2 regions of the Streptomyces sp. DSM 106670 genome follow, and region 2 is predicted to be linked to the other one. Evidence: riboswitches for the same ligand, from Rfam matches in the RefSeq annotation. Region 2 holds a riboswitch; the other holds the start of a gene.
The links. A riboswitch is a leader RNA that binds a small molecule or an ion and turns the genes downstream of it on or off. The one in region 2 is predicted to bind cyclic di-AMP.

Region 1: another riboswitch for cyclic di-AMP. It lies ahead of ACSMXR_RS34780 (transglycosylase SLT domain-containing protein); the one in region 2 lies ahead of ACSMXR_RS32665 (M23 family metallopeptidase).

The regions. Positions count from the first base shown of each region.
Region 1 covers NZ_CM147704.1:7,856,021-7,867,744, reverse strand. Annotated here, with positions in the region: gene ACSMXR_RS34795 (NAD(P)H-dependent amine dehydrogenase family protein) at 1-698, shown strand, start outside; gene ACSMXR_RS34790 (carboxymuconolactone decarboxylase family protein) at 695-1,174, shown strand; gene ACSMXR_RS34785 (GMC oxidoreductase) at 1,231-2,874, opposite strand; gene ACSMXR_RS34780 (transglycosylase SLT domain-containing protein) at 3,044-3,877, opposite strand; cyclic di-AMP (ydaO/yuaA leader) riboswitch at 3,883-4,037, opposite strand; gene ACSMXR_RS34775 (FAD-dependent oxidoreductase) at 4,522-5,913, shown strand; gene ACSMXR_RS34770 (PP2C family protein-serine/threonine phosphatase) at 5,935-8,544, opposite strand; gene ACSMXR_RS34765 (hypothetical protein) at 8,629-9,237, opposite strand; gene ACSMXR_RS34760 (helix-turn-helix domain-containing protein) at 9,493-11,046, shown strand; gene ACSMXR_RS34755 (PHP domain-containing protein) at 11,140-11,724, shown strand, end outside.
Region 2 covers NZ_CM147704.1:7,381,428-7,393,151, reverse strand. Annotated here, with positions in the region: gene ACSMXR_RS32690 (STM4014 family protein) at 1-969, shown strand, start outside; partial or broken gene ACSMXR_RS32685 (STM4013/SEN3800 family hydrolase) at 1,013-1,828, shown strand; gene ACSMXR_RS32680 (STM4012 family radical SAM protein) at 1,856-3,238, shown strand; gene ACSMXR_RS32675 (STM4011 family radical SAM protein) at 3,246-4,169, shown strand; gene ACSMXR_RS32670 (SGNH/GDSL hydrolase family protein) at 4,182-5,009, opposite strand; gene ACSMXR_RS32665 (M23 family metallopeptidase) at 5,171-6,127, opposite strand; cyclic di-AMP (ydaO/yuaA leader) riboswitch at 6,131-6,291, opposite strand; gene ACSMXR_RS32660 (tyrosine-protein phosphatase) at 6,735-7,547, shown strand; gene ACSMXR_RS32655 (DUF6126 family protein) at 7,567-7,740, opposite strand; gene ACSMXR_RS32650 (helix-turn-helix domain-containing protein) at 7,805-8,413, opposite strand; gene ACSMXR_RS32645 (aspartate aminotransferase family protein) at 8,480-9,877, opposite strand; gene hpnH (adenosyl-hopene transferase HpnH) at 9,969-10,988, opposite strand; gene ACSMXR_RS32635 (phosphorylase family protein) at 10,994-11,641, opposite strand; gene shc (squalene--hopene cyclase) at 11,641-11,724, opposite strand, start outside.

The DNA of each region.
Region 1 (11,724 bases), 470 kb from region 2:
GCGGCGGCTCCCTCTTCGTCTCCGGCGTCGACCCCGGCTGGGGCAATGACGTCCTGCCCCTGCTGGTCAGCGGTCTCGGCACCGAGGTGGACGTCGTCCGCTGCCAGGAGATCTTCGACTACTCCACGTACGAGCAGGAGGAGTCGGTGCGCCATCTGATCGGGATGGGGCACCCGATGGACTACCAGCCGCTGATGCTGGCGGAGAGCGTTCCGACAATGGTGTGGGGCGGTCAGATACGGCTCATGGCGCGGGCGCTGGGCGTCGAGCTCGACGAGATCCGCGAGACCCTGGACCGCCGGGCCCTGGAGAAGGAGGTGCGCACCCGCACGATGGGCGCGTTCGCGGCGGGCACCCAGGGCGCGGTGCGCTTCGAGGTGCAGGGCATCGTGGACGGCGAGCCCCGCATCGTCATCGAGCACATCACCCGTATCCACCCCTCGTGCGCCCCGGACTGGCCGTCGCCGCCCGACGGGGTGGGCGCGCACCGGGTGGTGATCGAGGGCCGTCCCCGTATCGAGGTGACGGTCGAGGCGTCCGACGAGGGCGAGAACCGGTCGGCGGGCGGGAACGCCACCGCGGTCGGGCGGCTCGTCTCGGCGATCGACTGGCTGGTGGACGCGAAGCCGGGTCTGTACGACGCGCTCGACGTTCCGCTGCGGCCTGCGGTCGGCAGGCTGGGAAGGAGACCGGCATGATCATCGATATTCCGGAGGGCCAGGAGCCCATCGGCTATGTGTGGGGGGAGATGGTGCCCGGGATCGGGATGGCCGCCGCCACGTTCTCGATGTCCGTCTACGAGCACACGACGCTGGGGCTGCGGGAGTTCGAGGCGGCGCGACTGCGGGTGGCGCAGATCAACGGGTGCCTGTTCTGCCTGGACTGGCGGACCGAGCGGGACGGGGCGAAGGTCGAGGAGGAGTTCGCCGGGGCGGTGACCGAGTGGCGGACGACCGACGCCTTCGACGAGCGGACCCGGCTCGCGGCGGAGTACGCCGAGCGGTACACGCTCGACCATCACGGTCTGGACGACGCCTTCTGGGAGCGGATGACCGCGCACTACAGCCAGGCGGAGATCGTGGAGCTGACGATGAGCATCGGCTCGTGGCTGGCGTTCGGGCGGCTCAACCATGTGCTGGGGATCGACGCGGTGTGCGTCCTGCCCGGTCACTGACGGAGTCCGGGGCCGCCGGGTTGGCACTCCCGGCCCCGGGCTCTTTCGTGGGTCGCCTACAGATCGGTCGCGATGATCCGTTCGATGTTGCGTTCGGCGAGCGCGGTGATGGTGACGAACGGGTTCACGCTGGTGTTGCCGGGGATCAGCGCGCCGTCGATGACGTACAGGCCGGGGTAGCCGTGCAGCCGGCCGTAGTTGTCGGTGGCCTTGTCCAGGACCGCACCGCCCAGCGGGTGGTAGGTGAGGTGGTCGCCCCAGATCTTGTACACACCGAAGAGGTCCGTGCGGTAGATCGTCCCCTCCTTCTGGTTGATCTTGTCGAAGATGGTCTTCGCGGCGTCGATGGACGGCTGCTTCCACGCCGTCTGCCAGTTCAGTTCGGCCTTGCCCGCCGCCGCGTTCCAGGTGAACTGCGCCCGGTTGGGGTTCTTGGTGATCGAGAGGTAGAAGGAGGCCCAGGTCTCGATGCCGGTGGGCAGCGGAGCGACTTCGGCGAACGCTCCGCCGGCGTCCCAGTTGTCGATGCCGCCGGTCGGGATGGACGACTGCACCTTCCCCGTCGGATCCCAGAGGTGGTTGGCCCGGCCGCACATGACGTTGCCGTTGTCGCCCCAGCCCTTGCCGATCTCGTTGTTGAGGAGGGGCAGAGCGCCGGTGGCCTTGAGGCCGACGAGCAGTTTGCTGGTGCCGACGCTGCCCGCGGCGAAGAACACCTTGTCCGCCGTCACGGTCTTGGTGACGGTGGTCCGGCCGCCGGTGTCCAGCTGGTCGATGAGCACGGTGTAGCCGCCGCCGGGGGCCGGGGTGACGGTGGTGACCTTGTGGAGCGGGGAGATGGTGACCCGGCCGGTGGCCCTGATCCGGTCGATGTAGGTCTTCTGGAGGGACTTCTTGCCGTAGTTGTTGCCGTAGAGGATCTCCGCGTCCAGGGCCGACCTCGGTACAGTTCCGGCCGCCTCCTGCTTCATGTAGTCCCAGTCGTACACAGCGGGCACGAAGAGGAACGGGAAGCCGGAGCGCTGCGCGTGTTTTCGGCCGACCCGGGCGTACTGGTAGCAGTCGACGGTGTCGAACCAGGCGGGATCGATGGTGGTGACGCCCAGCCCGCTGTTGGCGCGCGGGTAGTAGGTGCCGTACATCTCCTCGGCGTTCACCGTCGGGAGGATCGCGCCGAAGTTCTCCCGGCGCGGGGTGACGGCCATGCCGCCGTTGACCAGGGACCCGCCCCCGACGCCACGGCCCTGATAGACCGTGATGCCGCCGAACTCCTCGGCGTCCAGGATGCCGGTGTAGCGGTTGACGTCCTTGTCGATCGGGAAGCCGAGGAAGTTGCTCAGCGGCTGCTTGGTCCGGGTCCGCAGCCAGAAGGAGCGGTCGTCCGGTCTGGTGGTGTTGGCGAAGATCTTGCCGTCCGCGCCCGGGGTGTCCCAGGCCATGCCCATCTCGACCATGTGGACGTCCGTACCGGCCTGGGCGAGCCGGAGGGCGGCGACGGAGCCGCCGTATCCGGTGCCGATGACCAGGACCGGCACATGGGCCCCGGAGCCGATCGGCGCCGCTGCCGCCCTCCGGCTCGCCCACACCGGGGCGGTGGTCCCGGCCAGCGCCGCGACCCCCAGAAGAGAACCTGTTCCAGTGATGAATCTTCGACGCGAGACGCCCTTGGCCCCGCTGTCCTGCATGGTAGTGTCACTCATGTGACATCCCTCACTCTCGACAGAGTGCAACAGGTTCTACTGTCGATCGCGTGGTAAGTCACTAGAAACTTGGGGGTAACTTCCCGGTGCCGCCCGGCACGAGGACCGGCATGCCGAGGAGGCCCCGGACCGTGTGGTCCGGGGCCTCCTCGGGGTCGGGCGCGAAGGATCAGTAGGCGCCGAAGACGTTGTCGATCGAGCCGTAGCGGTCCGCGGCGTAGTTGCACGCGGCCGTGATGTTGGCGACCGGGTCGTAGCTGTCGGTCGAGGTGCCGGGCACGTGGTAGGCCTGGAAGGTCGGGTCGATGACCTGGAGCAGACCCTTGGACGGGGTGCCCTTGACCGCGTTGGAGTCCCAGTTGTTGATCGCGGCCGGGTTGCCCGAGGACTCGCGCATGATGTTGCGGTGGATGCCCTCGTAGGTGCCGGGGATGCCGTGCTGGGCCATGACCGCGAGCGATTCCTTGATCCAGCCGTCGAGGTCGTTGCTGTACGTGACGGCCTTCTCGGCGGCCGGAGCGACCTTCGCCACCGGGGCGATGTTCGTACGCTCCGAACGGTCGGCGCGGTCCGCCGAAGCACCGCGTGCGGTGGCGGTGGAAGCCTTGGAGGACTTGGTGTCCGACGGGGCGGCGGCCTTGTTTCCGAGCGTCAGCTTGATACCCGGGTGAATAAGATCGGGATTCTCTCCGACGATCTTCCGGTTGCCTTCGTACAGCTTCTTCCAGCCGCCGCTGACGGAATGCTCGCGAGCGATCTTGGAAAGAGTTTCGCCGGCCACCACGGAATGCTGGGCGGGCGCGGCCTTCACGGCGGAATTCGCCTGGGCGGCCACCGCGGCGGGGGCCACGGCCTGCGGCGCGGCGGTGGGGGCGGGGGCCGCGAAGGCGCTGGTGGCGCCGATCACGGGGAGCGCGAGAACGGCTCCGCCGGTGGTCACGGCGGCGAGGCCGCGACGCAGCGAGGTGGACTGGGGACGGCGGTGCTTACCCTTTGCGGGCATGGGGGTTTTCCTCTCCGGCGCCTGCGAGGTGAGCTGTCGGGTTCAGACGGGAGATGTCTGGCCGCACGGTCGTGCGACTTCACCCCAAGCCGTTCCGGTTACGGTTCGGCGACTTACCTGGGTCCCCCGCTCCTGCCGTACGTGAGTGGGTTTCGGATTCCCGGACGGCGGCAGGATTCGGCGTTCCATCCGGATTGACGGTGACCGTAGGCGAGAAACGCGGGACAGAACAAGCCCCGCATTCCGGATTCCCTTTTCTCCGCAAGATCGAATGGCGGAATTCCCGGATCGGGCCGCACCGTCACGGCGTCAACTTTCTTCGCACAGAAGGGAACCGATGCCTCCGCTTCTGCGTCCGTCCCCTCGGACGTGACGCTCACCACTCGCTTGCGGCAATGGCGAAAACCGACCCAGCCAAATGCACCAAAAAGCCTGGAAACCCCTTTACGGATAGACAGAGCAAAAGAACCAAATCGACCATATGGGCATAACGAAACGGGCCAATCGGACACTCTGGGTGGGGGCGGTCGAAGGGCCCGCGCGGCGATCGCTTACGGTGTGGGGTGGAGACTAGTAAGCCAACCCTTACCTCCGACGTACGCTGTACCTGCCCGCGTTCGCCCGCCCCGAAGGATCACCACGCCATGACACGCCCCGTCCGCGTCGCCATTGTCGGAGCCGGCCCCGCCGGTATCTACGCTGCGGACGCGCTGCTCAAATCCGAGGTCTGCCAGGACCCGGGGGTCTCGATCGACCTCTTCGAGCGCATGCCCGCGCCCTTCGGCCTGATCCGTTATGGCGTGGCCCCCGACCACCCGCGCATCAAGGGCATCGTCAAGGCCCTGCACCAGGTGCTGGACAAGCCCCAGATCCGGCTCTTCGGCAACGTCAGCTACCCGCACGACATCGGCCTGGACGACCTGCGGTCCTTCTACGACGCGGTGATCTTCTCCACCGGCGCCGAGGCCGACCGGGCGCTCGACATCCCCGGCATCCAGCTGGACGGCTCCTACGGCGCCGCCGAGTTCGTCTCCTGGTACGACGGGCACCCCGAGGTCCCGCGCACCTGGCCGCTCACCGCGGAGAAGGTCGCCGTGCTCGGCGTCGGGAACGTGGCCCTGGACGTGGCCCGGGTCCTGGCCAAGACGGCGGACGAGCTGCTGCCCACCGAGATCCCGGACAACGTGTACCAGGGCCTCAAGCAGAACAAGGCGCTGGAGGTGCATGTGTTCGGGCGGCGTGGCCCGGCGCAGGCCAAGTTCAGCCCGATGGAGCTGCGGGAGCTGGACCACTCCCCCAACATCGAGGTCATCGTCAACCCCGAGGACATCGAGTACGACGAGGGCTCCATCGCCACCCGCCGGGAGAACAAGCAGGCCAACATGGTCGCGCAGACCCTGGAGAACTGGGCGATCCGTGACGTCGGCGACCGCCCGCACAAGCTGTTCCTGCACTTCTTCGAGTCCCCGGTCGAGATCCTCGGCGAGGACGGCAAGGTCACCGCGCTGCGCACCGAGCGCACCGAGCTGGACGGCACCGGCAATGTCCGGGGCACCGGCCAGTTCACCGACTGGGACATGCAGAGCGTCTACCGCGCCGTCGGCTACTACTCCGAGGAGCTGCCCAAGCTCCCCTTCGACGTGGCCTCCGGCACCGTCCCGCACGAGGCGGGCCGGGTCATCGCCGGTGACGAGCACATGGCCTCGGTCTACGTCACGGGCTGGATCAAGCGCGGTCCGATCGGTCTGATCGGGCACACCAAGGGCGACGCCAACGAGACGGTCGCCTGCGTCCTGGAGGACCGCGCCGCCGGCCGCCTGCCCGAGCCGGCCGCGCCCGCACCGGAGGCCGTCGAGGCCTTCCTGGAGGGCCGCGGCGTCCGCTACACGACGTGGGAGGGCTGGCACAAGCTGGACGCCCACGAGCAGGCGCTGGGCGCGGCCCAGGGCCGTGAGCGGATCAAGGTCGTGGAGCGCGAGGGCATGCTGGAGGCCTCCGAGGCCTTCGTGCCGGCCGAGCGCCCCGCCGACGCCTGATCAAACGCGTCCGAACGCCTTCTAGGGGGCCGGGTCCGGGGCTGCGGAGTGCCCCGGACCCGGCCCCCGGAACGTGCGCCACAGGTCCGGTCCGAAGGTCCGCTCCGCCTGGGGCTCGCGCACCGTCGGAGTCTCGGCCCACCGGGCGGCGAGCAGCAGCGCGATGTCGTCGGGGCGGTCGGTGGCCGCTCGGGCCTCTCCGATGACCCGGTCGGCCGTCTCGGCCAGCGAGACCGCGCCGATGTGCTCGATGCCGGCGCGCAACCGCTCGATGCCCTCGTCGATGTCCGTGCCGGGGCGCTCGATCAGACCGTCCGTGAAGAGGGCGAGCATCGCGCCCGGGTCGAGCCGCATCTCCGTGACCGGGTAGGCCGCGTGCCCGTCGATCCCGAGCACGATGCCGCCGGGCAGGTCCAGCACTTCCGTCCGGCCGTCGGGCCGCCGCAGCACGGGCTGCGGATGCCCCGCCCGTACGGCGCGGGCCACGCCGGTCGCCGGGTCGAGGGCGATGTAGCAGCAGCTGGCGAACTGCCCCGGGTCCAGGTCGATGAGCAGCCGGTTGGTACCGCTGATCACTTCCTGGGGGTCGTAGTTGTTGAGGGCGAACGCCCGTACCGCACTGCGCAGTTGCCCCATCGTCGCGGCGGCGGCGACCCCGTGGCCCTGTACGTCGCCGATCACCAGGGCGAGTTCACGGCCGGTCTCGATGACGTCGTACCAGTCGCCGCCCACGTCCATGCCCTGGGTGCCGGAGAGATAGCGGCCCAGGGTGTCGACGCCGTCGACCTCCGGCAGCCGGTGCGGCAGCAGGGCGTCCTGGAGTCCGCGGGCGAGCGCCGCCTCGCTGTCGTAGCGCTGGGCCCGTTGCAGGGCCTGGGCGATGAGACCGGCCAGTGCCGTCAGGACCGTACGCTCCTCCGGGCTGAAGCCGCGCGGCCGGTCGAAGCCGAGGATGCAGGAGCCGACGGGCCGACCCGAGGCGATCAGGGGCAGGAACGCCCGCGCCCCGACGTCCGCGTCGATCGGGATGCCCGGATAGGCCTCGGCCAGGCGCTGCATGGACTCGAAGAAGATCGGGCGGCCCGTGGTCAGGGTCTCCACGCCGGGAATGCTGACGTCGAGCCCGACCCCGTCGAAACGGTCGAGGAACCCCTTCGGGAACCCCGTCTCCCAGGCCAGATGGAGATGACGCTCGTTCAGCAGGTAGATGGCCAGCTGACGGCCGCCGAACGCGGGCAGCAGCTCCTCGGTGACCACCGCGGAGACCTGACGGGCCGTGACCGCCTCGGTCAGCGCGATGGCGAGGGCCACCGGGCGGTACAGCGCGGAGGAACGGTCGGCGGTCGAGCCGATGCCCAGCCCCGGCGAGGTCACGGAGCCGGGGGTGTAGGCCGGCTGGTCCGTCGCCTGGAGGACGACGCTCACCCCGTCGTGGCCCGGGTACAGGGACACCGACAGCCAGCGTGAGGGCGGGCGCTGGGCGAGGAAGTGGACGGGCTCGTCGGCGATCAGGGCGGCCCGGTAGTGGTCCTCGTAGGCCTCGTGCCCGAACCACGGCAGGGCCCGCCACACCACATGCCCGATCAGCTCCGCCCGGGAGTGGCCGAGCAGCTCCTCGGCGAGGCCGTTGGCGTACGTGATCCGCCCCAGCCGGTCCAGGGAGAGGATGCCCCGGGGCAGCCGGTCGGCGGCCTCCGGCACGACGGGGCCCGCGCCCAGGTCGACCAGGAAGCCGGTCAGATGGCTGGAGGAGTCGTCGCCGTGCGGATGGGTCCAGCGGCCGGACAGCTCCAGCAGATGGGACCGGCCGTCGGGACCGCGCAGCCGCATCCGGCGGACGACCGGTTCGGCCGACTCCACCGTCTGCCGGGCCAGGGCCCACAGCCCGTAGACGTCCTCCGGTACCAGCTGTCCGGCGAGCGCGTCGACGGTGCCCGGGAAGGCGACGGGCGCGAACCCGAGGATCCCGCACAGGTCGTCGTCGGCGGCGACCCGCCCGGAGTGCAGATCCCAGTCGAAGCGGCCGACCCGTACCGGGGGCGCGGTGGCGGCGGGCAGTTGCACGGGAACCGGTTCCGCCTCCCATACGCAGTCGACGCCTCGCCGCTCCAGATCGGTGAGCGCGTCCCCGAGCCGGTGACCGAGGCGGTGCAGCCGGTCGCCGTCGGCGGGCGCGACGGGCTTGCCGGGGGTGGAGGCCCGCAGGACGGCCAGCACGCCCAGGCTCCCCCGGGGCCCGGTGATCGGCACCCACAGCGAACCGAACGGGAACGGCAGCCCGGCCATCAGCTGGGGGAACCGGCGCATCGCCTCCTCGGCGTCGCCGAGCAGCACCGGCCGCCCGGTGCGGTAGGCCTCGGACACCGGGAACGGGCGGTTCACGTGCATCCGCCACCAGGGGCGGAAGAGCGGGCCCGGCAGTCCGGCGAGCACCGCGAGCCGCAGCAGCCCGGAGGTCCCGCTGCGCAGGTAGACGCCGCCCGCGTAGCCGTCGCTCGACTCGACGGCGCTGACGAGGGCCTGCGCGAGGACGAGCGACAGCTCGTCGGGCGCTCGGTCACCGTCGTATCCCCCGGCCGCGGTCCCGTTTCCGGCGGGCGGGGGATGCCGGGGCGTCTCGTGCCGGGTCACACAGCCAGCATGCTCCCGATCCGGGGTACCCCGCACCTCCGGCGACCGGCCACTCCCCTGTGGCGGCCGGTCGCGGAGGCGGGATCAGTACAGCTTGGCGACGGCGGTACGGGTCGTCTTCTTGAACCCCGCCAGCGGCGCGCCGTCCAGCTCGCCCAGCTGCCCCCACTCGACGACGGTCACCGTGCGGCCGTCGCGGCCCACGGAGTAGAGCCCGATGTCGGTGGAGCCGACCTCCGGGTGGGACGTGTCGATGCTGTAGACGTGCGCGCCCTCCTCGACATTGATCCGGCCCTGGTAGAACGCCTCCCCCTCCAGGCCGGGGTCCTGCTCCTTCAGCCGGTCGAGGCAGGTCTCCAGGGCGCTGCGCAGCTCGGCGGCGAGCGTCTTGGCCTTGGCGGTGGTGGCGGCGACCGTGATGGTCTGGCGGGCGTTGGTGTCCAGCTCCGTGCGGAAGTCCCGGTGGCGGGTGCCGGCCGCCGGGGCGATCCCGGCCGTGCACACGGACCCATCCTCGGGCAGCCCCTGGCGTACCGGGTCGGCGGTCCAGGGGGTGAGGGAGGCGGGCAGCTGGCCCGCGCCGAGGAACTTCGGCGCGGGAGCCGGGGCCGCGGCGGCGGGCAGCTGGGCCAGGGCGGTGACGGCCAGGCTCGCGGCCGCGGCGGCCAGGAGTGCGGTACGGAGGGTGCGCATGGTCGGGTTCCCCGTTTCGGGTGGTGCGGTCGGTTGGTTCGTACGGCCCCGTACGGCGTCGTTCCGCTTCGTACGGGGCCCGGTGAGGAGCCGTACGGCGGTGGTACGGGAACGGGCTCCAGCCTGGGCCGCCGCCCTGGAGCCGGACAAGTACGACACGGCTTCCCGCCGGGCTGGAACCGTCCCACCCCCGGTGACGTGGGTGTTCTCGAAGGGCTGGAACGTCTGGAACGGCGGCGGGGGAGGTCGAGCGGGTTGGGTGACGCCGAGGGTGCCGCACGGGCGGCGTTGGCGGAGCGGCTGAACGCGCTGCGGGAGGGCTCGGGCCGGACGTACGCGTCGCTGGCCCGCCGCATCGGGGTCAGCGGCTCGACGCTGCACCGGTACTGCACGGGGCGGACGGTGCCCGCGGAGTTCGCCCCCGTGGAGCGTCTGGCCCGCTGGTGCGGCGCACCGGCCGAGGAACGGGAGGCGCTGCACCGGCTGTGGCTCCTGGCCGACGGGGAACGCCTCGACCGGCAGGGGGCGGTGGGGGCTGAGCCTGTGGGAGACGTGGCGGGGGCTGAGCCGGTGGAGAGCGTGGATGTGGGGGACGTGGCGGTGGGCGCGGAGCCCGTCGGCGAGGCCGCGTCCGGGGCTTCCGGGCCGACCCCCGGCTCGTCCGTGGCGCCCAGCCGGTCCGGGGCATCCGGGCCGTCCGGCGAGGCAGAGCCGTCCGATGCCGCTGGTCCGTCCGTGGTTCACGGGCCGTCCGTGGTTCCCGGGCCGTCCGCCGTCTCCGGGGAGGCCGCCGCGAAGGGGAGCGGGCCGGTCGTCCGGTGGCCGGGGCTCCGGTCGCGGCGGGCGCGTCGGTACGGGCAGGGCGTCGGCGTCCTCGCCGCCGCGGTCCTCGTCCTCGCCCTGGTCGCGGCCTTCGGCGGGACCGGCCTCCCGGGTCAGGACCGGCGGACGTCGGTGGCCCAGCAACCGGGCGGGCCCCCGGTCGACACTCCGGCGCCCTCTCCGTCCGGCTCCCGCACGCCCGGGAAACCGCGGGCCACACCGAGCGTGACGCCGGGCGGAACGCCGTCCGGCAGCCCCCGGCCGACCGTGCCGCCCGGCGTCGGGCCGCGCAGCGAGGCGCTCCCCGGACCGTCCGGTCCCTCGCCGGGTCCGGAGGCCGGGCGGGCGCCGTTCACCTGGACCGGTGACGACCACGTCTGGAAGAACGGCTGCGACCACTCCTACCTCCTAGACCGCGCGCCCGCCGCCGTACCGCCGCCCCCGATGCAGGCCGACGCGTCGTCCTGGGCGGGAGCGCTCGGCGCGGTGCACGCGGGTGAGACCGGTGTCCGGATCACCCTGCAGGGCCGGGACGAGCGGGCCGTGGTGCTGGAGTCCCTGCGGATCCGGGTCGTGGAGCGCCGGGCGGCGGCGAAGGGCCGGGTCTTCCGGATGAGCTCCGGCTGCGGCGGGTCCCTCACGCCGAGGATGTTCGACGTCGATCTCGATGTACCCCGCCCCGTCGCCCGCTCGGTCGCGGGCAACGACTCCGGCGAGCCCATCGAGGCGCTCGCCTTCCCGTACAGCGTCTCGGCCACCGACCCCGAGGTCCTCCTGATCACCGGTCGTACGGTCGGCTGCGACTGCGCCTGGATCGGGGAGCTGACCTGGAGCAGCGGCGGCCGGTCCGGCACGGTGCGCATCGACGACGACGGGCGGCCGTTCCGTACGAGCGGGGTGCGGGGGCTGCCCGTCCTGGACTACGACACGGCCACCGGCCGCTGGGTGCCGGCGGAGGGCGCCGACGAGGAGGAGGCCGCGTCCTGAAAGGCGTACGGGGGCGGTTGCGCCCATGCTGGTGGGGCGGGCGGCGCGCCCGGCGGACCGGAGCCGGCCGCGGACGCCCCGGTGGAGGTGCCGATGGATCCCGTCACCGCCCTGCGGCGGATCGCCTTCCTGCTGGAACGTTCGCAGGCCGCCACCTATCGGGTGAAGGCCTTCCGTACGGCAGCCGCCGCCGTGGACGCGATGGCCCCAGGTGAGGCGGCCGAGCGGGTGGCCGCGAAGTCCCTGGAGCGGGTCGCCGGGATCGGGCCCCGCACGGCCGAGGTGATCCGTGAGGCGCTGGCCGGGCGGACGCCCGGATATCTGGACCGGCTGGAGAAGGAAGCCGCGGCGCGGCCGCCCGCCGAGGGCGGCCAGGAGCTCTACGGGCGGCTGACGGGCGACTGCCATCTGCACTCGGACTGGTCGGACGGGGGCAGCCCGATCGAGGAGATGGGCCGGACCGCCGCGGAGCTGGGGCACGCGTGGGCCGTCCTCACCGACCACTCGCCCCGGCTGACCGTGGCACGCGGCCTGTCGCCGGAACGGCTGCGGGAGCAGCTCGCGGTGGTGGCCCGGCTCAACGAGGAGTGGGCGCCGTTCCGGCTGCTGACGGGGATCGAGTGCGACATCCTCCCGGACGGTTCGCTCGACCAGGAGGACGAGCTGCTGGCCCGCCTC
Region 2 (11,724 bases):
CGGATCGATTCGCCCGGTGAGGACGCCGAGGTGGAGCGGCTGCTCCGCGGGGTCGATGACCCGACCCGGGTGGAGGGTTCGGCCCGGTGGTACGCACGGTTCACCGCCGCGGTGGAGGCGGTGGCGGGCGCGGCCACGGCCGCGGGCGCCGAGGTGCTGGGCTCCCCCGGTGACATCGCCGTGCTCTTCGACAAGCGGCTGTGCCACGGGCTGCTGGACCGGGCGGGGATCTCCGTGCCCGCCTCGCCGACCTCCGGTTCCGGGGCGGCGCCGGTGCGCGGCTGGTCCGACGTACGGGAGGCGCTGCGCGAGCACCGGATGCCCCGGGCGTTCGTGAAGCTCGCGCACGGCTCCTCCGCCTCCGGGGTGCTGGCGGTGGAGACGGCGGGCCCCGGCCGGGTCCGGGCCACCACCTCGGTGGAAAGGGACGCGTCGGGGCGGCTGTTCAACTCGCTGCGGGTGCGGCGCTACACCTCGGAGCGGGAGGTCGGCGCGATCGTGGACGCGCTGGCCCCGGACGGGCTGCACATCGAGCGCTGGCTGCCGAAGGCGTCCCAGCGGGGGCGGGCCGCGGATCTGCGGATCGTGGTGACCGGCGGCCGGGCGACGCACGCCGTGGTGCGGACGAGCACGAGCCCCATGACCAATCTGCATCTCGGCGGCGCGCGCGGTGACCTGGGCGAGGTCCGGGCCGCCGTGGCGGCGGCGGGCGGCTCCTGGCGCGAGGCGCTGGCGTTGTGCGAGCGGGCCGCGGCCTGCTTCCCCGGGACGCTCTGTGTGGGCGTCGATCTGCTGCCCACGGCCGGCTGGCGGCGCTTCGCCGTCGGCGAGGTCAACGCCTTCGGCGATCTGCTGCCCGGACTGACCGGTCTGCCGGGCAGCGGCGCCGAGGGCCTGGACACCTATGCGGCGCAGGTCGCCGCCGTACTGGACCGAGCAAGGAACCACCGTGCCGTCACCGCTTCCTGATCCCCCCGCGCCCCACGAGCCCGGCGGCTCCGGGCGGCCCGACATGGCCGAGGTCGTGGGCAGCCACGATCTGCTGCTGGTCACCCTGGACACCCTGCGCCACGACGTGGCCGTCGAGCTGGCGGCCGCCGGGCGCATCCCGAACCTCGCCCGGCATCTGCCCGGGGGCGGCTGGGAGGAGCGGCACGCTCCGGGCAGCTTCACCTACGCCTCGCACCAGGCGATGTTCGCCGGGTTCCTGCCGACGCCCGCCTCCCCCGGGCCGCATCCGCGGCTGTTCGCGGCGCGGTTCGCGGGCAGTGAGACGACGGCGGACGGCACGTTCGTGTTCGACACGCCGGATCTGGTGTCGGGGCTGGCCGCCGAGGGCTATCGCACGGTGTGTATCGGCGGGGTCGGCTTCTTCAACCGTCAGGGGCCGCTCGGTTCGGTGCTGCCCGGCATGTTCCAGGAGAGCCACTGGGAGCCCGGTTTCGGCGTCGCCTCGCCCACCTCGTTCCAGGAGCAGGTGGCCAGGGCGGAGAAGGTCGTCGCGGCGCTCCCCCGGGACGAGCGGCTGTTCCTCTTCGTCAATGTGTCAGCCCTGCACCAGCCGAACTGGTTCCATCTGCCCGGCGCGACCCGCGCGGCGGGCGACTCACGCGCCACGCACGCGGCGGCCCTGGAGTACGTGGACCGGCACATCGGCCGGCTCTTCGCCGCGGCGAGCAGCCGCCGCCGCTGCTTCGCGATCGTCTGTTCCGACCACGGCACGGCCTACGGCGACGACGGCTACACCGGTCACCGGCTCGGCCACCCGGCCGTCTGGACCGTCCCGTACGCCCACTTCTTCCTCGAACCACCCGCACCGCTCGAACCCGCACCGCCAGAACCGGGGGGCCGACCGATGACGCTCACCACCAGCACTCCCGCGCCGCCCGCCGTCCGGCCGTACGAGAGTTACGTCTACGCCTATCCGCACAAGACGGCCTACCGGCCGCTCGCGGACCGCCCGTCGCTGCGGTCGCTGTGGGCGGCGGAGCCCAAGGACGCGCTCTCCCTCTATCTCCACATACCGTTCTGCGAGGTCCGCTGCGGCTTCTGCAACCTCTTCACCCGGATCGGCGCGCCCGAGGAGCTGACGACGCGCTATCTGGACGCGTTGGAGCGGCAGGCCGTGGCCGTGCGGGAGGCCCTGGGCGACGAGGAGCCGGTGCGGTTCGCGGCGGCGGCGTTCGGCGGCGGCACGCCGACCTTCCTGACCGCCGGGGAGCTGGAGCGGCTCTGCGACGTGGCGGAGCAGCGGATGGGCGCCGACCTGAGCGCGGTCCCGCTGTCCGTGGAGACCTCGCCCGCCACCGCCACCGCCGACCGGCTGGCGGTGCTGGCCGACCGGGGCACGACCAGGATCAGCATCGGTGTGCAGAGTTTCGTGGACGAGGAGGCGCGGGCCGCGGTCCGCCCGCAGCGCCGGGCCGATGTGGAGGCGGCGCTCGGCCGGATCCGCGAGGCCCGGATCCCGGTGCTGAACATCGATCTGATCTACGGCATCGACGGGCAGACCGAGCGCAGCTGGCTCGCCTCGCTGGACGCGGCACTGGCCTGGCGGCCGGAGGAGCTGTATCTGTATCCGCTGTACGTCCGCCCGCTCACCGGTCTGCACCGCCTGGGCGCGGCGGCCGGCGCCGAGGCTCAGGCCCTGGAGGACGCCGCCCGGGACGAGCAGCGGCTGCGGTTGTACGCGGTGGGGCGGGACCATCTGCTGGCGCACGGCTACGAGCAGGTGTCGATGCGGATGTTCCGGCGGACCGACGCCCCTCGGGAGCAGGAGGGTCCCGAGGACTACGCCTGCCAGACCGACGGCATGATCGGCCTGGGCTGCGGGGCCCGTTCGTACACGGCGGCCCTGCACTACTCCTTCGACTACGCGGTGGACATGCGGGAGATCCGGTCGATCATCGACCGTTTCACCGCCACCGAGGACTTCTCCCGGGCCGAGGTCGGCCGGTATGTCGACTCCGGCGAGGCGCGCAGGCGGCATCTGCTGCAGTCGCTGCTCCAGGCGGCGGGGCTGCCGGTGGCGGAGTACCGGGCGCGGTTCGGTACGGATCCGGGCGCGGACTTCCCGGCCGAGCTGGCGGAGTTCGCGGCCCGGGGCTGGCTGGACGCCTCGGCCCCGGAGGGGCTGCTGCGGCTGTCCCCGTCGGGTCTGGCCCACTCCGACGCGCTGGGTCCGGCGCTGTTCTCGCCCGGGGTGCGGGCGGCGATGGCCGCGTACGAGCGGAAGTGAGCCGGACATGGACCTGACGATTCTCTACCGGGGCCCGCTCGCCTCCTGCGACTACGACTGTCCGTACTGCCCGTTCGCCAAGCGGCGGGACAGTCGCGCGCAGCTCACGGCGGACCGGGAGGCGTTGGAGCGGTTCACGGGCTGGGCGGCGGCGCAGACGGGTGACCGGCTGTCCGTGCTGTTCACCCCGTGGGGCGAGGGCCTGGTGCGTTCCTGGTACCGGCGGGCGCTGACGGAGCTGTCGCGGCTGCCGCACATCGGCCGGGTCGCGATCCAGACGAACCTGAGCGGCCGCACCGACTGGCTGGCGGACGCCGATCCGGAGCGGATCGCGCTGTGGTGCACGTACCACCCGGGGCAGACCCCGTACGACCGGTTTCTGGGTAGATGCCGGGATCTGTCGGCGAAGGGAATCCGCTACAGCGTGGGCGTGGTGGGGTTCGACGAGCATCTGGAGGAGGCCCGGCGACTGCGGGCGGCGCTGCCCGAGGAGGTCTACCTCTGGGTGAACGCCGCCGAGGGCCACACGTACACCGACGAGGAGGCGGCGCGCTGGACGGAGCTGGATCCGTTGTTCCCCTACAGCCGTGATCCGCACCGTTCGGCGGGGCTGCCCTGCCGGACGGGCGAGTCGGTGATCTCGGTGGACGGCGACGGCACGGTGCGGCGCTGTCACTTCGTCAAGGCGGAGCTGGGCAATCTCTACGACGGCAGCTACCGCCGGGCGCTCGGCCCCCGGGCCTGTCCGCTCGCCGTGTGCGACTGCCACATCGGCTATGTGCATCTGGAGTCGCTGCCGCTGTACGACGTGTTCGCGGGCGGCGTCCTGGAGCGGATACCGGCGGGGCGCCCGCCGGGCGGAGGCACGCCGCCGGACGGGCTCGTGGTGCCGAACCCGTCCCGGCGCGCGCTGCCTCTGCTGGAGCCCTGAGCGACCCGGCCGCTACAGCGGCAGCAGGTCGGGGCGCTTCGCCTCGACGTGGTCGCCGGAGGACTCGCCGCGCAGCCGTCGCCCGATCCACGGCACCAGGTATTCGCGGGCCCACTGGATGTTGTCGCGCCGCTCGTCGAAGGGGCTGCGCTGGGCCTGCGGCGGCCACGGCTGGTCGGGGTCGGCGGGCACGTCGTGGCCGAGGACCTGGGCGGCGCGCAGGGCGACGCGGGTGTGGCCCTCGGGCGAGAGGTGCAGCCGGTCGGCGTCCCACGCGCGCCGGTCCTGGACCGAGCGCAGCGACCACAGGTCCAGCACGGGGCACTGGTAGCGGTCGGCGATGGCCCGCAGATGGACGTTGTACGTGGCGATCTTGCCGCGCATGTGGCGCAGCACCGGAACGCCGCGGGTGTCGAAGCCGGTGGTGACCATGACCGTGCCGACCGCGTTGCTCAGGTCGGCGACCGCCCGCTCGAAGCGCTCGGCGAGGTCGTCGGGGTCGGTGCCGGGCCGGATGATGTCGTTGCCGCCCGCGCAGAAGCTGACCAGGTCGGGGGCCAGTTCCTTGGCACGGGGGATCTGCTCCTCGACGATCTGGTCGAGGAGACGTCCTCGTACGGCGAGATTGGCGTAGCGGAAGTCCCCGTGCGAGGAGTCCTCGGGGCCGGCCTCCGTGTCGGGGGCCGGGAGCCGGTCGGCGAGGAGGACCGCGAAACGGTCCGCCCAGCCGAGATAGGTCCCGTCGGGGCCGGGGTCGCCGACGCCCTCGGTGAAACTGTCGCCAATCGCCGCGTACGACCCGATGATGTGCTGCTGGTTGTTTCTCGAATCGTCTGCCACAAGGACTTATCCTGCATCGTCCGATGTGACCTACGCGACCGTAATACGGGGTTGACGGGTGGTGAGATAGACCACCCGGTCAGGTTTTGGTAAAGCCGGAATAAAGAGAGGGGCGGTGCGCCGCCGCGCACCGCCCCTCGGATACTTCTGGCCGCGTCCGGTCAGACGGAGACGCCGTGCTGACGCAGGTACGCGATCGGGTCGACGTCCGAGCCGTAGCTCGGGCCGGTGCGGACCTCGAAGTGCAGGTGCGGGCCGGTGGAGTTGCCGGTGGAGCCGGAGAGGCCGATCTGCTGGCCGCCGGTGACGGTCTGGCCGACGGAGACGTTCAGCGAGGACTGGTGGGCGTACTGCGAGTACATGCCGTCCTCGTGCTGGATGACGACCTCGTTGCCGTAGGAGCCGCTGTTGCCGGCCGAGACCACGGTGCCCGGTCCGATGGCGAGGACGGGGGTGCCGGAGGCGGCCTGGAAGTCCGAGCCGGTGTGGTAGCCGCTGGACCAGCTGGCGCCGGAAGCGCGGTACTGGGTGGTGACGTTGGGGTTGGCCAGCGGGGCGGACCAGCCGGAGCCGGTGGCCTCGGAGGAGCCGGTCTGCGCGGAGTCGCCGGAGCCCTCGGAGTCGTCGGCGGAGATGGTGTCGCCCTTCGGGGCTTCCTTCGGCGCGTCCTTCGGGGCCGGAGCGGCCTTCTTCGGGGCGGCCTCGGGAGCGGCGGACTTCGCGGCCGGGGCGGAGCCCTTGGCGCCGAGGGTCAGCTTCATGCCCGGGTGGATCAGGCTGGGGTTGTCGCCGACGGTGGAGCGGTTGTCCTGGTACAGCTTCTCCCACCCGCCCTTGAGCCGGTGCTCGGCCGCGATCTTCGACAGGTAGTCGCCGGAGACGACGGAGTACGTCTTCGGGGCGGCCTTCGACGCGGCGGGGGCGGCCGACGGGGCGGTGTGCGCGGCGGCGACCGAGGCGGCGGCGGGCTTCGCGGCGGGAGCGGCCTGGTCGGCGGCGCTCGCGACGGTGGCGCCGATGAGCGGGAGGGCGAGTGCGGCGCCGCCGGTGCCCGCGACGAGGACGCCGCGGGAGATCGGGCCGGACTTCGGACGACGGTGCTTACCCTTTGCGGGCATGGGGAATTTCCTCTCCGGCGCCTGCGAGGTGAGCTGTCGGGTTCGGGCTGGAGATGCCCGGTCGCGTTGCGGCGACTTCACCCCGAGCCGGTCCGGATCGCTCCGGATCGGCGGCTTACCTGGTTCCCCCGCTCCTGCCACACGTGAGTGGGTGGGTGCGAATTCCGGGCGGCGGCAGGATTAGGCGGTCCGTCCGGATTGCGGCGACCGTAAACCGGTCAGGACGAGCGGAACAAGCCATCGGTTGCGCGCCGGAATCATCGATTCGATATCGCCCCGGATTTCCCGTCACACTCCGTGGATTACGGATCTTGGATTTCCGTACGGGCAACGGGAATACCCCCGGGCGCCCTCGCCACGGTCCGTCACGGATATGATCCCGCTCACCTCCGGAATCCCATCTCCCCCATTAGCGGGGCATGTTCTGCGAAATACACCAATACGGACATGCCGCCGAGAGCGCTCCTGACGCCGGGTCAGCCCGGCCTCGACGGCACCCCGCGACGGGGTGGCGACCGTGATGATTTTCTGTCGAATCGATGTCGTATCGTCACGGGAGCGCCCTCGCCGGCGAGCCGCGCCGACGCCAGAGATCCCAGGAGCCACCGTGACGCAGCAGGTGCCGCAGGTCCCGCCGACAGAGACCGTGCTGACCGGAGTCCGCAACTTCCGCGACGTGGGCGGGCTCCCCACCACGGACGGGCGGCGCACCGCCTTCGGACGGCTCTACCGCAGCGGCCACCTGGCGCACGCCACCGACGAGGACGCGGCCTTCCTCGGCGGGCTCGGACTGCACACGGTCTTCGACTTCCGGCACTCCGCCGACCACCGCCTCGACGGTTACGACATCGAGCTGCCCGGTGTCCGCAATGTCAGCATTCCGCTCTCCGACCCGGCCGACGGCGCGGAGTTCTGGCGGCTGGTGAGCGACGGGAACATCGAGCAGCTGCGCTCGGTCCTCGCGGACGGCAAGGGCGTCGACCGCATGATCCGGATGTACCGCGCGACGATCGAGGACCGCACCGCCGAGCACAGCCGGGTGCTGCACGCGCTGGCCGAGGACAGCGTCCCGGCCCTGATGCACTGCGCGGCGGGCAAGGACCGGGCCGGCCTCTCGATCGCGGTCGCCCTGCTGGCGGTCGGCGTGGAGGTGGAGGCGATCGAGGAGGACTACCTCAAGTCCAACGACCTCCACCGCCGCTACAACGTGAAGCGCTCCGACGCCTCCGCGGCCGGCATGTCGCCCGAGGTGCTGGAGCTGCTCGACCCGCTCTTCGGGGCGCGGCCGGCCTACCTCGCGGCGGCCTTCGCGACCATCGAGGAGAACTGGGGCACGACCGACCGCTACCTCACCGAGGGGCTGAAGATCTCCTCCGGGACCCGGGAGCGACTGCGCGAGCGCCTGCTCGACCAGGACTGACCCGGCCGGCCGCGGGCCGTCACTTGCTCCCGGCCACCACGAAGAGCAGGTAGAGGAAGGCCGCGATGACATGGCCCGCCACCAGATAGGCGAAGAGCCGGATGATGACGCCGCGCGGCATCCGCTTCTCCTGCGGGTCCTCGTCCTTGCGGCGTCCGGGGCCCAGCGGGTCGTAGTGTTCGGAATCGGACATGACGGTCCTCTCTGTCGGCCTCACGGCCGGTGGAGCGAAGGATGGAGCCGGCGGGGACGGCCGGTCAGCGCGCGTGGAGGGCGTTGCCGAGGCAGAGCTCGGCGGCGGGACTCTGCAGCAGGGTGTGGACGAAGAGCAGCTCCGCACCGCCGCGGTCGACGGCCGCGATCCGGTGCGGGGTGAGCGAGTCGAAGTGGGCACTGTCGCCGGGTTCGAGGTCGTGCACGGTGTCGCCGAGCCCGACCCGCAGCCGCCCCTCCATCACGTACAGCCACTCCTCGCCGGGATGGACCCGGACCAGGTCGCCCTGGGCCCCGTACGGAACACGTACCCGCAGGGCCTGCATCGCGCGGCCGGAGCCGCCCGCCTGCCGGTACATCCAGCCGTCCGCCTCCGCCCCCTCGAAGCCGCCGCCGCGGACGATCGCGTCCCGTTCGGGCGGCTGCTCGCCGAGGAGCTCGGAGACCGTCGTACCGTAGATACGGGCCAGCCCCAGCAGCATCGGCAGCGAGGGCTGTCGGCGGCCGGTCTCCAGCCGGGAGAGATGGGCCGGGGAGAGCCCGGCCCGCCGGGCGGCGGTCTCCAGGGTCAGACCACGGCTTCGGCGCAGGTCACGCAGTCGGGGTGCGACGCCGGGGAGCTCGTCCGGCACCCCTTCGTCCGGAGGGTTCATGGATCCATTGGGCCAGGATCTTTCCTCCGGGGCAAATAACTTGCCCCGGAGGCAAAGCGGCACCCGTCAGCGGTTGGCCACGGCCTGCTTGACCAGGGTGCGGCCGAAGTCCCACATCAGTCCGCCGCCGCTGTGCGCGTCGTCCATGACGGACGTGAACGCCGCCACGAAGCGGTCCACCTCCGCGTCCCCGATGACCAGCGGCGGAATCAGCTTGATCACTTCCAGGTGGTCGCCGGAGACCTGGGTGAGGATCCGGTGCTTCTGGAGCAGCGGCACCACGACCATCTGGGCGAAGAGCCCCTTGCGGGCCGCCTGGAGCATGGTCCAGCGGCTGCGGAGCTTCAGCGACGACGGCCGTCCGAACTCGATGCCGATCATCAGCCCGCGCCCGCGGACCTCGTGCAGCAGCTCGTAGCGGTCCACCAGGGCCGCCAGCCGCTCGCGGAGCAGATCGCCGGTGCGCCGGGCGTTCGCGACGGTCTCCTCGTCCTCCATCACCGTCAGGACGGCGAGCCCGGCCGCCATCGCCTGCGCGTTGGAGCCGAAGCTCGCGGAGTGGACGAGGACCCGGTCCATCGAGGAGTAGACCTTGCGGAAGATCCAGTCCTTGCCGAGGGTCGCGCCGACGGGCACATAGCCGCCGGAGAGCGCCTTGGCCACACAGACCAGATCGGGCTCCACGCCCTCCTCGTGCTGGTAGGCGTAGAAGTCGCCGGTCCGGCCCAGGCCCGTCTGCACCTCGTCGGCGATCAGGAGCGCCTTGTGCCGGTGCAGCAGCTCCTGCGCCTGCCGCAGATAGCCGGGCGGCGCGGCGAGCACGCCCTTGCCCTGGATCGGCTCGACGACCAGGGCCGCGACATCGCCCCGCTTCAGCTCGCGGCGCAGCGCGTCCAGGTCGCCGAGCGGCACGGCCGTGTCGGGCAGCAGCGGGGCGAACCCGTCGCGGAAGCCGCTCTCCCCGTTGACCGACAGGGATCCGGTGGTGAGCCCGTGGAAGGCGTGGTCGCAGTAGAGGATCCGGGGCTTCCCGGTGGCGTACCGGGCGAATTTCAGCGCCGTCTCGACCGCTTCCGTGCCGCTGTTCCCGAAGAAGACGCGGTCCAGGTGCGGGCTGTGGGCCAGCAGCTTCTCGGCGAGCAGTCCGGGCAGCGGCTGGCAGTCGAAGCGGGTGAGGTCGGCGAGCTGGGCGTCCAGGACGTCGTGCAGGGCCTGCCGGACGACGGGATGGTGGCGGCCCAGGCCCATGACGCCGAAGCCGGCGAGCATGTCGAGGTAGTCGTTGCCCTCCGCGTCCCAGAAGTACGCGCCCTCGGCCCGCTCGTAGACCTTGTCGAAGCCGATGGTGTGCAGCATGCGCGGCAGCTGGTGGTTGAGGTGGCGCGCGTGCAGCTCGTACCGCTCGGATCCGCGCTCGGCGAGGAGCCGCGTCAGATCGAAGCCCTGGGATCCGCCGTCCGTCATCGCGCGCTCTTCTCCTTCGGATGTGCTGCGTCGTGCGGCCGGCCGCCCCGGGGAACCCGTGACGGCCGGCCGTACCTCGTCGGTCACCGGCTCACCGGTTGCTGGTGATGGTCTCCCGGGCCGCGCGCAGGGATTCCTTGAGGGACCCCATGGTGGCGAGCACCGCCGTGGGTTCGTAGCCGCAGTGCGCCATGCAGTTGGCGCAGCGCGGGTCCTTGCCCCGGCCGTACTTCTCCCAGTCGGTCTCCTCGATGAGCTGACGGTACGTCGGTACGTAGCCGTCGCTCATCAGGTAGCAGGGACGCTGCCAGCCGAAGAGCGAGTAGTTCGGGATCGCCCACGCGGTGCACGGGAAGTCCGCCTTGCCCTCCAGGAAGTCCAGGAAGAGCGGCGAGTGGTTGAGCCGCCAGCGGGCCCGGTTGCCGCCCGCGAAGGCCTTCTTGAACAGCTCGCGGGTCTGCTCGACGCCCAGGAAGTGCTCCTGGTCGGGAGCCTTCTCGTAGGCGTAGGCGGGCGAGATCATCATCTCGTCGACGTGCAGGTCGTCGTTGAGGTAGTTGAGGACCTCGATGATGGTCTGCGGGGTGTCGGTGTTGAAGAAGGTGGAGTTGGTGGTGACGCGGAAACCGCGCCGCTTGGCCTCCTTCATCGCGGCGACGGCCTCGTCGAAGACGCCTTCCTTGGCGACCGACTCGTCGTGCCGTTCGCGCAGCCCGTCGATGTGCACGGCGAAGGCGAAGTACGGGGACGGGTTGAACTTGTCGAGCTTCTTGCGCATCAGCATGGCGTTGGTGCAGAGGAAGACGTACTTCTTCTTCGCTACGAGCTGGCGCACGATCTCGTCGATCTGCGGATGCATCAGCGGTTCGCCACCGGCGATGGACACCATGGGGGCGCCGGATTCGAGGACCGCGCCCACCGCCTGGGCGACCGGCATGCGCTGCTTCAGGACACCGGCCGGGTGCTGGATCTTGCCGCATCCCTCGCAGGCGAGGTTGCAGGCGAACAACGGCTCCAGCTCGACGATCAGCGGGAACTTCTCACGCTTGCGGAGCTTCTGTTCGAAGAGATACGTCGCAACCTTGATGGTCTGGCGGAGCGGCATGGCCATCTAGCTCACCTCCTGGGGAGCAGTAAAGATCGGTGCCATTCGTAGAAAGCCGGAAGGACGGCACGAAGAACGCGGAACGCCGATATTCCACCGCGTACGGTGCCGATGCGGACGAGCTCATGCTCTGGAGCGTCCACGACCACCCGGACGGCCGCAACCGGGCGCGGTCCGTGACACAGGGCGGTACGCAGTGTCGCGGCGGACTCCATGTCCACCGCGATGGCCCCGCCCGCCCGCAGCGCGGCCCGCTCGGAGCCCCGTACGACGTGGTCGGAGCCGGTCAGCGGGCCGGTGTGGACGGTGCGGCCGGGGACGGCCCTGGCGAGTGCGGCGACCAGGACGCCGGTGCCGGTGCAGGGGGTGGTGCCGTCCACGTCCCGGGTCTCCTCGGCGACGACCAGGTCGCCGGGGTGCATCCCCGGTACGAGGCCGGCGCAGAACCCGGAGGCGATCACGGCGGCGTCCGGAACACCCTCGGGGCCCAGGAGGCGCGCCACGGCCGTCTCCGCCGCCCGGGGACCCATTCCGGTGCGCAGGACCCGGACCGGGCCCGGGGCGCCCCTGCCGCTGCGCAGGGCCACCTGCTCGATGCCGAGGGCACAGGCGACCAGCAGCGGCGGCACAGGGCTCCCGGACCCTCTCGGATCGCCCATCAGGCCCCCTCGGCGGCGTCCGCGCGGTCGGCGAACGGGTCGCCGTACACATAACGCCCGAGTGCGGTGAGCGGGAAGACCTG